One region of the Oerskovia sp. USHLN155 genome, then DNA from elsewhere that is predicted to be linked to it. Evidence: riboswitches for the same ligand, from Rfam matches in the RefSeq annotation. Region 1 holds a riboswitch; each other region holds the start of a gene.
The links. Region 1 has a riboswitch for thiamine pyrophosphate ahead of thiC (phosphomethylpyrimidine synthase ThiC). Riboswitches for the same ligand answer to the same signal wherever they lie in the genome.

Region 1 (3,267 bases):
GGCGGACCGGTCACAGCCCCAGGCGCCTCGCCCCCGTCCGACGACGGAGCGCACCCGCGCGCGGACGCGATCGGCGCCGTCGGGCCGGGGGACGCGCCCGTGCGGGCGCGCGCCATGCGGGCCGGGTCCGTGATCTCCGAGGCGTGGCGCAACATCGCGACCGGCACCACGCGCGCGGCCCTGCTCGCCGCGGTGCTGGTGGTCGTCGTCGGGGCGTTGGCCGTTGTCGACGTGCGCGCCGTCGTGGGCGTCGTCGAGGGCGCGCGCGAGTACCGCGACGCGGGCGCGAGCGTGCAGATCCTCGAAGCGGCCGGTCAGGTCGACGGAGCACGCTGCGAGGCCCTCGCCGCGGTCGACGGCATCAACGCGGCCGGTGCCCTGCGGATCGGCAGCCCGCTCCGGGCGCTCAACCTCCCGTCGAGCGAGCTCACCGGCCACGAAGCGACCCCCGGGCTGCTCTCCGCGCTCGACCGGGGCCAGGTCGCAGGCTCCGGCCTGTGGTTGTCCGCCGACCTGGCAGAGGCGCTCGGTGCCGCCCCGGGAGACAGCGTCGCGACCGATACCGGTGCTGGGCGCGTCGGCGCCGTCTACCCCTACCCCGACGACGGACGCGACCGTGTCCTGGGCTACGCAGCCGTCGCCCCCGTGCCCGCCACAGGGCTGTTCGACTCCTGCTGGGTCGAGATCTGGCCGGTCGACCCCGAGACCGCGACCCTCCTGCGGACAGCCCTCGTCGCCGACCCGTCCTCGGAGGCGCAACCCACCCAGAAGCAGCTCAACGGTCGGCTCGGCGCCACGTACGACGCGAGCGCCGAGTTCGCCGACCGTCCGACCAGGCCCGCTCCGGTCGCCGCGATCGTCCTGGGCCTCGCCCTGGGCTTCGTCGCGATCCGCCTGCGCCGCCTCGAGCTCGCCGCGGCCCTGCACGCCCGGGTCCCGCGCGCAGCCCTGACCTGGCAGGTGCTGCTCGAGACCGCGGCCTGGACCGGGGTCGCCGGGATCGTGGCCGTCCCCGCGCTGTGGTGGCTGGCCGCCGACGCCGGCCTTCCTGCCGACCATGTCAGCACCTGGGTCCTGGGGATGCGGACCGTCCTCGCGGGAGCCGGCGCGGTGCTCGTCGGGGCCACGGTCGGCGCTCTCTCGACCCGCGAGAAGCACCTGTTCAAGTACTTCAAGGAGAGGTGACGTCGGCCCGGACCCGCAGGGAGACGGGCCGATCGCGGGACGGTCGCGCCGCCGTCGGGCAGCGTGCGCTACGGTGACCGTCGCACGACCCGCTTCGACCAGCAGGACCCACAACTTCACACACCCACGGGAGCTCGCAGCAGCGAGCTGAGAGGGCGGCTCAGCGCCGCCGACCGTTCGAACCTGTTCGGATCATGCCGACGTAGGGAGAGAGCAATGAGCTCTGAGACCGCTGTGCCCGCGCACACCATCACGACCGGCCCCATCGCGGGGTCCGCCAAGGTCCACCACCCGGTCCCGGGGGCCGAGCACCTGCGCGTCCCCGAGCGTCGCGTGCACCTGAGCAACGGCGAGCACCTGGACCTGTACGACACCTCGGGCCCGTACACCGCGTCGGACGACCCCGCGGCGTTCGACCTCGCGGGCGGGCTGCCCGCGCTGCGGGCGTCGTGGCTGCGGCCCGACGCCGTCCCGACCGAGCACGGCACGGGCGGGGCCCGGACGCAGCTCGCCTGGGCGCGCGCGGGGGTCGTCACCGACGAGATGCGCTTCGTCGCGGCGCGCGAGGGCGTGGACGTCGAGCTCGTGCGGGACGAGGTGGCCCGGGGCCGTGCCGTGATCCCGGCCAACCGCAAGCACCCCGAGATCGAGCCCATGATCATCGGCAAGGCGTTCGGCGTGAAGATCAACGCGAACATCGGCAACTCGGCCGTGACCTCCTCGATCGAGGAGGAGGTCGAGAAGATGGTGTGGGCCGCCCGCTGGGGTGCGGACACCCTCATGGACCTCTCGACGGGCAAGGACATCCACGAGACCCGCGAGTGGGTGCTGCGCAACTCCCCGATCCCCGTGGGGACGGTGCCGCTGTACCAGGCGCTCGAGAAGGTCAAGGGCGACCCCGCGAGGCTCACGTGGGAGATCTACCGCGACACCGTGATCGAGCAGGCCGAGCAGGGCGTCGACTACATGACCGTGCACGCGGGTGTCCTGCTGCGCTACGTCCCGCTGACCGCACGCCGTGTCACGGGCATCGTGTCGCGCGGCGGCTCGATCATGGCGGCGTGGTGCCTCGCGCACCACCAGGAGTCGTTCCTGTACACGCACTTCGCGGAGCTGTGCGAGATCCTGCGCGACTACGACGTGACGTTCTCGCTGGGCGACGGCTTGCGCCCGGGGTCGATCGCGGACGCCAACGACGCGGCCCAGTTCGCCGAGCTGCGCACGCTGGGCGAGCTGACCAAGGTCGCCAAGTCCTACGGCGTGCAGGTCATGATCGAGGGCCCGGGGCACGTCCCCATGCACAAGATCGTCGAGAACGTGCGCCTCGAGGAGGAGCTGTGCGAGGAGGCACCGTTCTACACGCTCGGCCCCCTCGCGACCGACATCGCGCCCGCCTACGACCACATCACGTCCGCGATCGGGGCCGCGATCATCGCCCAGGCCGGGACCGCGATGCTCTGCTACGTCACGCCCAAGGAGCATCTGGGCCTGCCCGACCGTGACGACGTCAAGACGGGTGTCATCACGTACAGGATCGCGGCGCACTCGGCCGACCTCGCCAAGGGGCACCCGCGCGCGCAGCTGCGGGACGACGCGCTGTCCCGTGCCCGGTTCGAGTTCCGCTGGCACGACCAGTTCGCGCTCTCGCTCGACCCCGACACCGCCCGCGCCTTCCACGACGAGACGCTGCCGGCCGAGCCCGCCAAGACCGCGCACTTCTGCTCGATGTGCGGGCCCAAGTTCTGCTCGATGCGGATCTCCGCGGACGTGCGGGAGTACGCCGAGAAGAACGGCCTGACGTCGGTCGAGGCGATCGAGGCCGGCATGGCGGAGAAGTCGAGCGAGTTCACGGACGCGGGCGGCCGGGTGTATCTCCCCGTGACGCCGAGGTAGACCCGTGTGGGGGGGGGGGGGCGCCGGGCCGCGCGGGGCCGGGTGCGCCGGGGGGGGGCGTCGGGTCCCCTCCCTGCCCCCCACCCCCCCCCCCCCAGGGGTCTACCTCGGCTTCGTCACCTGGTGGGACGGCGCCGCGATTCCCCGCTCGTACGCCCAGACCACTAGCTGGACGCGGTCGCGCATGCC
Region 2 (3,267 bases), on a different contig from region 1:
GACGTGTGCGGCGCACAGGTCCGACGACGTCGCGAACCAGTCGACGTCGTCCTGCCAGACGGGCGTGGTCACTCCCGCAGGGTCGACGTCGAGGGGGCCGCCGGGCAGCGCGTCGAGCATCGCGCGGCGCTCCGCGGTGCTTGCCGCCCCCCACGCGGAGGCCTGCGACGGCGTTCCCCAGGCGATCGCGAACGCGTCGCGGGTCGTGAGGAACGGGGTGTTGAGCGACGGGTCCGCGTGTCCCAGCGCGGCCTGCGCGCGTTCGACCGCGTCGCGCCCCACGGCCTGGACCAGCAGGTCGGTCGCGGTGTTGTCGCTGATCGAGATCATGAGCCCGGCCGCCTCACGCACCGTGACCACGGTGCCCGTGGGCGCGTCCTGGAGCTGGCCCGCGGGCAGCGACCGCACGTCGTCGGTCACGGTGAGCGCGTCGTCCCAGGTCAGCGTCCCGGCCTCGACGGCCTGCGACACAGCGCCCAGCACGTAGAGCTTGAAGATCGAGCCGAGCGGCAGCACCTCGTCCGCGTCCGAGCCGCCGGGGGCCTCCTCGACCGGCCGGCACGTCCCGTCGTCCAGGACCTGGGCCACGAGCAGCGAGCTCCGCGCGTCCACGGCGTCGAGACGTTCGCCCAGCTCGTCCCAGCTCTCGGCGGGCTCACGGTGCGGGTCGTCGCCCGGGCCGAAGAACAGGGTCTCGATGCGGCTGTCCGCGTCGACCCCGATCTGCATCGTGAAGAACTGACCGCTCGCGCCGACGATCGTCAGCGCGGCCTGCTGCTCGCCCGGGTCGACCGCGTCGACCGAGACCGGCACCCACTCCTGGTCCGCGCGGAGCTGCTCCAGGACGGGCACGAGCTGTGCGGCGGGCACCTGGTCCAGGAACGACCGCGCGAACCGCCGCTCGAGCGTCGCGGCGTCGGGGGACGCGTCCGCGTTGAGCACCTCGAGGGCCCACCCTGCCGCCTTGCCGACGGTCCCGCCCGGCAGCGCGACCGCGGTCGGTGCCACGTTCGGCGTGGGTGACACCTCGGAGCCGGGACCGGTCGACGAGCACCCGGTCAGTGCGAGCCCCGCGACGAGGAGGCCTCCTACGAGGGACGAGCGGCGGCGTCGGGCAGCAGAAGGGGAGGGCATCGGGACACCCTACGGAACACCCCTCGCACGGCGGGGGCGGACCCGCCGGGGCCGCCCGACCTCGACCTCAGGACGCGCGCGCGACGAACCGCTTCACGACCCGCTTGGCCTCGCGGCCCGCGAACCGGCGCGCGAACACGCTCGCAGCGGCCGCCGCGGCGGCGAACGTCACGGCGCTGATGATGCCGACCTCCGGGTCGTCCAGGTCCTTGGGTGCGTCGTGCCCCGTGGCCTTGGCCCACGCGTAGCTCACGGCCTTCTGCGCGATCCAGCCCGCGGCCAGCGTCAGCGCGACGGTCGTGACCTTCTCGGCGAGGGTCTGCTCGTTCTCGGCCATGTGTGTTCCTCCGGTGAGGGTGAGGCGGGCGGGGTGGGACCGCCGTCGTTCCCGCAGGCCCGACGGCGAAGCTCACGTCCCACCGTAGCCGTCCCCGGGGCCGGGCACGCCCCGGGCGACGTCACACGCCGGAGCCCTGTCTGCGGCGTCGGGCCGCGGTGTAAAGTCGCAGGTGAACGACAGGGGAGCGCCGACCGCCCGGGAGACACCGGGCAACGGGCGCTGAGAGTGCGGACCACCGCAGACCCTCGAACCTGATCCGGTTAGCACCGGTGGAGGAAGTCGGGCTTCTCTAGCCTCGCTCACGGGACCTCCCGTGCGCGAGGTCCCCCTCCTGTGACGTCCAAGGAGGACACGTGAACACCATCAGTACCCGCCGCACCACCCCCCGCAGGCTCGGCCTGGGGCTCGTCGGCGGGATCGGCGCGCTGGCCCTCGCGGCCTGCGCAGGCACCACCGACGCGGGATCGGGCGAGAGCGGGTCGAGCGCCGCGAGCAGCACCGTCACCCTCGTCACGCACGACTCGTTCAACGTCAGCGAGGACGTCCTCGCCGCGTTCGAGAAGGAGTCCGGGCTGACCGTCAAGCAGGTCGCCCCCGGCGACGGCGGGGCGCTCGTCAACCAGCTCGTCCTCACCAAGGACTCGCCGCTGGGCGACGTCGTGTTCGGCATCGACAACTCGTTCGCGACGCGCGCGATCGACGAGGGCGTGCTCGCGCCCTACACGCCCGAGGGCCTGGCCGACTCGGCCGCGCAGTACGCGATCGGCGACGGCGCGCTCACGCCCGTGGACCTGGGCGACGTGTGCGTCAACGTCGACCACTCCTGGTTCGCCGACAAGGGCCTCGCCGAGCCCGTCACCCTCGACGACCTCACGAAGCCCGAGTACAAGGACCTGCTCGTCGTCACCAACCCCGCGACGTCGTCGCCCGGGCTGTCGTTCCTGCTCGCGACCGTCGGCGCGTACGGCGAGGACGGCTGGGAAGGCTACTGGGCCAAGCTCAAGGACAACGGCGTCAAGGTCGTCGACGGCTGGTCCGACGCCTACTCGGTCGACTTCTCCGGCTCCGAGGGCAAGGGCCCTCGCCCCCTCGCGCTGTCCTACTCCACGTCCCCGGCGTTCACCGTGTCCGAGGACGGCACCTCGACCAGCACGGGCGCGCTGCTCGACACCTGCTTCCGCCAGGTCGAGTACGCGGGCGTGCTCGCCGGCGCCGAGAACCCCGAGGGCGCCAAGAAGCTCGTCGACTTCCTCGTGAGCGACGCGTTCCAGGCCGACATCGCGGACAACATGTACATGTACCCCGCGAACGCGGACGTCGCGCTGCCCGAGGGCTGGGCCCAGTTCGCGCCGCTGTCCCCGAAGCCGTTCGAGGTCGCACCCGCCGACATCACGGCGCACCGCGACGAGTGGATCAAGGCGTGGACGTCGACGGTGATCGGCTGAGCATGATGCCCGTGAGCCGCGGCGTGCCTGCGGCCGTGCAGCGCGGCGGGCGGGTCCTCCTCTGGGGGCTCGCCGCCGGGCTGCCGCTGCTGTTCCTCGGGGTGTTCTTCGCGTGGCCCGTCGTGACCCTGGTCGCGCGCGGGTTCGTGACCCAGGACGCTGCCGGCGCCTCCTTGGATCTCTCCGGCTTCGCCGAGGTGTTCTCCGAGCCGCGGACCTGGCGCATCATCGGGCTCACGCTGTGGCAGGGCGTCCTCGGGACCGTGGTCTCGGTGCTGCTCGGCGTGCCCGGCGCGTACGTGCTGTACCGGTGCCGGTTCCGGGGGCGCACGTTCCTGCGGGCGTTCG
Region 3 (3,267 bases), on a different contig from region 1:
GCGGCTGCGCCAGCACCTGGGCATCGACGCGTGGCTGGTCCTGGGGACCTCGTGGGGTGCGACGCTCGGGCTCGCGTACGCGGTGACGCACCCGGAGCGCGTCACCGAGGTGGTCCTGGGCGCGGTCACGAGCACCACGGCCCGAGAGGTCGAGTGGATCACGCGTGACATGGGGCGCATCTTCCCCGAGGAGTGGGACCGGTTCGTGGCAGAGGTGCCCGTGGCGGAGCGTGACGGCAACCTCGCGGCGGCCTATACCCGCCTGCTCGCGTCCCCGGACCGTGCGGTGCGTGAGCGCGCGGCGGCGGCCTGGTGCCGCTGGGAGGACGTGCACGTCTCGCTCGTGCACGGGTTCGAGCCCTGGGACCGCTACGAGGATCCCGGCTTCCGGCTGCTGTTCGCGCGCCTGGTGACGCACTACTGGGCGAACGCGGCCTTCCTGCCCGACGGCGCCCTGCTGGCCGGGGTGCGCGGGCTCGGCGCGGTCCCGGTGGTCCTGGTGCACGGGCGTCAGGACGTGTCGGGCCCGCTCGACGTCGCGTGGCGCCTGCACCGAGCGTGGCCGGGGAGCGAGCTCGTGGTGCTCGAGGGCGCAGGCCACGGGGGCCCGGGGTTCCCGGAGGCGCTGGTCGCGGCGACGGACGGGTTCGCGGGCTAGCAGCCGCACCGCTCGGCTAGGGTGAGGCCCAGCCTGTCCCCGCAGTCGACGACGACCTCCGAGGTGACCGACATGCCCCGCCGTACCGCCCTTCTCGTCGGAGCCCTGGCCGTGTCGTGCGGCTCGCTCGTGCTCGCTGCCGCGCTCGGCGCGGCCGGACCGGTCGCCATACCCGCTGAGGGGCCGTGGTCCGTCCACGTCGAGGGCCCGTCCGAGGGGGACGCGGAGTGCGCGGCGGATCCGGCAGTCGCCCTCGCGCTGACGCCGGCGATCATGCCCCCGGTCGGGACGTCGTTCAATCTGGTCCCCGACGCCACCCGCGCCGACCTGGAGCGTGTCGTGTCCTGTCTCGAGAAGCACGTGTCGACGTCGCGGATCAGTGTCGTGCCGACCGGGACCCCGGCGGCCCCCTGACCGGGTCGACGGACGGGCCGACGGTGCTGGTGCCACGTGGCGAACGCCTGCCCGCGGGTGTGCCGTCCGCCCGCTAGAGTTCGCTGCGAAGACACGGGGTGCCCGCTCCCACGAGCCGGGCTGAGATCACACCCGTCGAACCTGATCTAGCTAGCACTAGCGAAGGGATGTCGGCAATGTCGCTTGCTGCCACCACACCTGTCCTGCCCACGACTGGCCCCACGTCCGCGGCGGCCCGGGATGCCGCGCACGGCGCGTCGCCGGGGGCTGCCAAGCCCTCCCGACCCCGGGTCCTGTCGATCGCGGGCACCGACCCGACGGGAGGCGCCGGGATCCAGGCCGACCTCAAGGCGTTCGCGGCGCACGGCGCGTACGGCATGGCGGTCACCACCGCCCTGGTCGCGCAGAACACGCACGGCGTCCGTACGGTCCACGTCCCTGGCGCGGACTTCCTCACCGAGCAGCTCGACGCGGTCTCGGACGACGTGGTGATCGACGCCGTGAAGATCGGCATGGTCGCCGACGAGCCCGGCGCGCGCGCCATCGCGGCGTGGCTGAGGCGCGTGCAGCCGCCGTTCGTCGTGCTCGACCCCGTCATGGTCGCCACGAGCGGGCACCGCCTCCTCGACGAGGGGGCCGAGCAGGCCGTGCGCGAGCTGGTCGCGCTCGCCGACCTCGTGACGCCGAACCTCCCCGAGCTCGCCGTCCTCGTGGGCGAGCAGGCCGCGACCACCTGGCCCGACGCCCTCGCCCAGGCGAGGCGCCTGCACGTGGCGAGTGGCGCCGTCGTGCTCCTGAAGGGCGGTCACCTCACCGGGGAGGAGTCGCCCGACGCCCTGGTGGGCGCTCGCGGGCCCGACGACGTCACGACCTTCTCGGCGCCCCGCATCGACACCGTGCACACTCACGGGACCGGGTGCTCGCTCTCGGCAGCGGTCGCCGCGCTGCGACCCCGGAGGGACGGCTGGGAGAGCGCGACGCGCGACGCCAAGAACTGGCTGACCGGCGCGCTGCAGGCCGGGGGAGCGCTTGCGGTCGGCACGGGCCGCGGGCCCGTCGACCACCTGGCGCACCTGCCCGCGCTCGGGCAGCGGGTGTTCTCGGAGGAGGCCTGGGAGCGCATCGCGGGCTGGCGCGAGGCCGTCGAGCGGATGGGGTTCGTGCGGGCGCTCGCGGACGGGAGCCTCTCGGCGGGGGACTTCGGGTTCTACCTCGCGCAGGACGCCGCGTACCTCGCCGAGTACTCGCGCGTGCTGTCGCGGGCGAGCCAGCTCGCACCGACGCCCGAGGCGCGGCAGTTCTTCGCCGGTGCCGCGGTCACCTCGCTCGAGGTCGAGCAGGCGCTGCACCGCGACTGGTTGGGTGCGCACGCCGGGATGGACCGCGGGGCGGTCGAGAGCATCGACCCGTCGCCCGTGACGGCCGCCTACACCAACCACCTCCACGCGGCCTCGAACGGGTCCTACGCGGAGACGGTCGCGGCCCTGCTGCCGTGCTACTGGCTCTACTCGCACATCGGCGACGTGCTGGTGCGCCAGGCGGGGGAGCTCGACGGGCACCCCTACGCGCGGTGGATCTCGCTCTACGGCGACCCGGCCTTCCAGGAGGCGACGCGCGCCGCGTGCTCGTTCGCCGACGAGGCCGCGCGCTGGGCCTCGCCCGCCGAGCGTGAGCGGATGCTGCGCGCGTTCGAGGTGTCCTCGATGCACGAGTACCTGTTCTTCGAGCAGGGGCTGACCCGGGCGACCTGGCCGGCACCACCCCGGGCGGCGCGCTGAGGTCCCGGCGCGGGAATCGCTAGACGCTCTGTGCGCCGCCGTCCGGGTACCCGCAGTCGTACCCCGGCGGCCACCAGCGCCACGTCGTGGTGACCTCGCTGGTGGAGACGCCCGCGGGGCGGTCTGCCAGGCACTGCGTGCGCATCTGGTCGAGCCCGACGGTCAGGTAGTACACCGCGAGGACTCCCGTGAAGACGACCAGGAGGACCGTCAGCGCCAGGCGCAGGCGGCGGTCGGAGCGTCGGGCGGTTTCGTCCTCGCCGGGTCGTGGCGGGACCCAGTCCCAGCTCACGAGGCGAGGTCCGTCGCCGGGTCGGTGGTTGCGTCGGTGCCGGCTCCGGCGTCGAGGCCGGTGCCGGGGACGAGCAGCACCTTGCCGGTCGTCGCGCGCCCCTCCAGGGCGCGGTGCGCGTCGGC

Region 2: another riboswitch for thiamine pyrophosphate. It lies ahead of WFH32_RS09295 (thiamine ABC transporter substrate-binding protein); the one in region 1 lies ahead of thiC (phosphomethylpyrimidine synthase ThiC).
Region 3: another riboswitch for thiamine pyrophosphate. It lies ahead of thiD (bifunctional hydroxymethylpyrimidine kinase/phosphomethylpyrimidine kinase); the one in region 1 lies ahead of thiC (phosphomethylpyrimidine synthase ThiC).

The regions. Positions count from the first base shown of each region.
Region 1 covers NZ_JBBCXG010000004.1:270,216-273,482, reverse strand. The annotation lists gene WFH32_RS07545 (hypothetical protein) at 1-1,185, shown strand, start outside; TPP riboswitch at 1,302-1,411, shown strand; gene thiC (phosphomethylpyrimidine synthase ThiC) at 1,402-3,078, shown strand; gene WFH32_RS07535 (response regulator transcription factor) at 3,181-3,267, opposite strand, start outside.
Region 2 covers NZ_JBBCXG010000005.1:294,889-298,155, forward strand. The annotation lists gene WFH32_RS09285 (serine hydrolase) at 1-1,134, opposite strand, end outside; gene WFH32_RS09290 (DUF4235 domain-containing protein) at 1,202-1,471, opposite strand; TPP riboswitch at 1,643-1,769, shown strand; gene WFH32_RS09295 (thiamine ABC transporter substrate-binding protein) at 1,828-2,919, shown strand; gene WFH32_RS09300 (ABC transporter permease) at 2,922-3,267, shown strand, end outside.
Region 3 covers NZ_JBBCXG010000001.1:632,113-635,379, forward strand. The annotation lists gene pip (prolyl aminopeptidase) at 1-658, shown strand, start outside; gene WFH32_RS02820 (hypothetical protein) at 731-1,072, shown strand; TPP riboswitch at 1,157-1,257, shown strand; gene thiD (bifunctional hydroxymethylpyrimidine kinase/phosphomethylpyrimidine kinase) at 1,249-2,850, shown strand; gene WFH32_RS02830 (hypothetical protein) at 2,870-3,142, opposite strand; gene WFH32_RS02835 (quinone oxidoreductase family protein) at 3,139-3,267, opposite strand, start outside.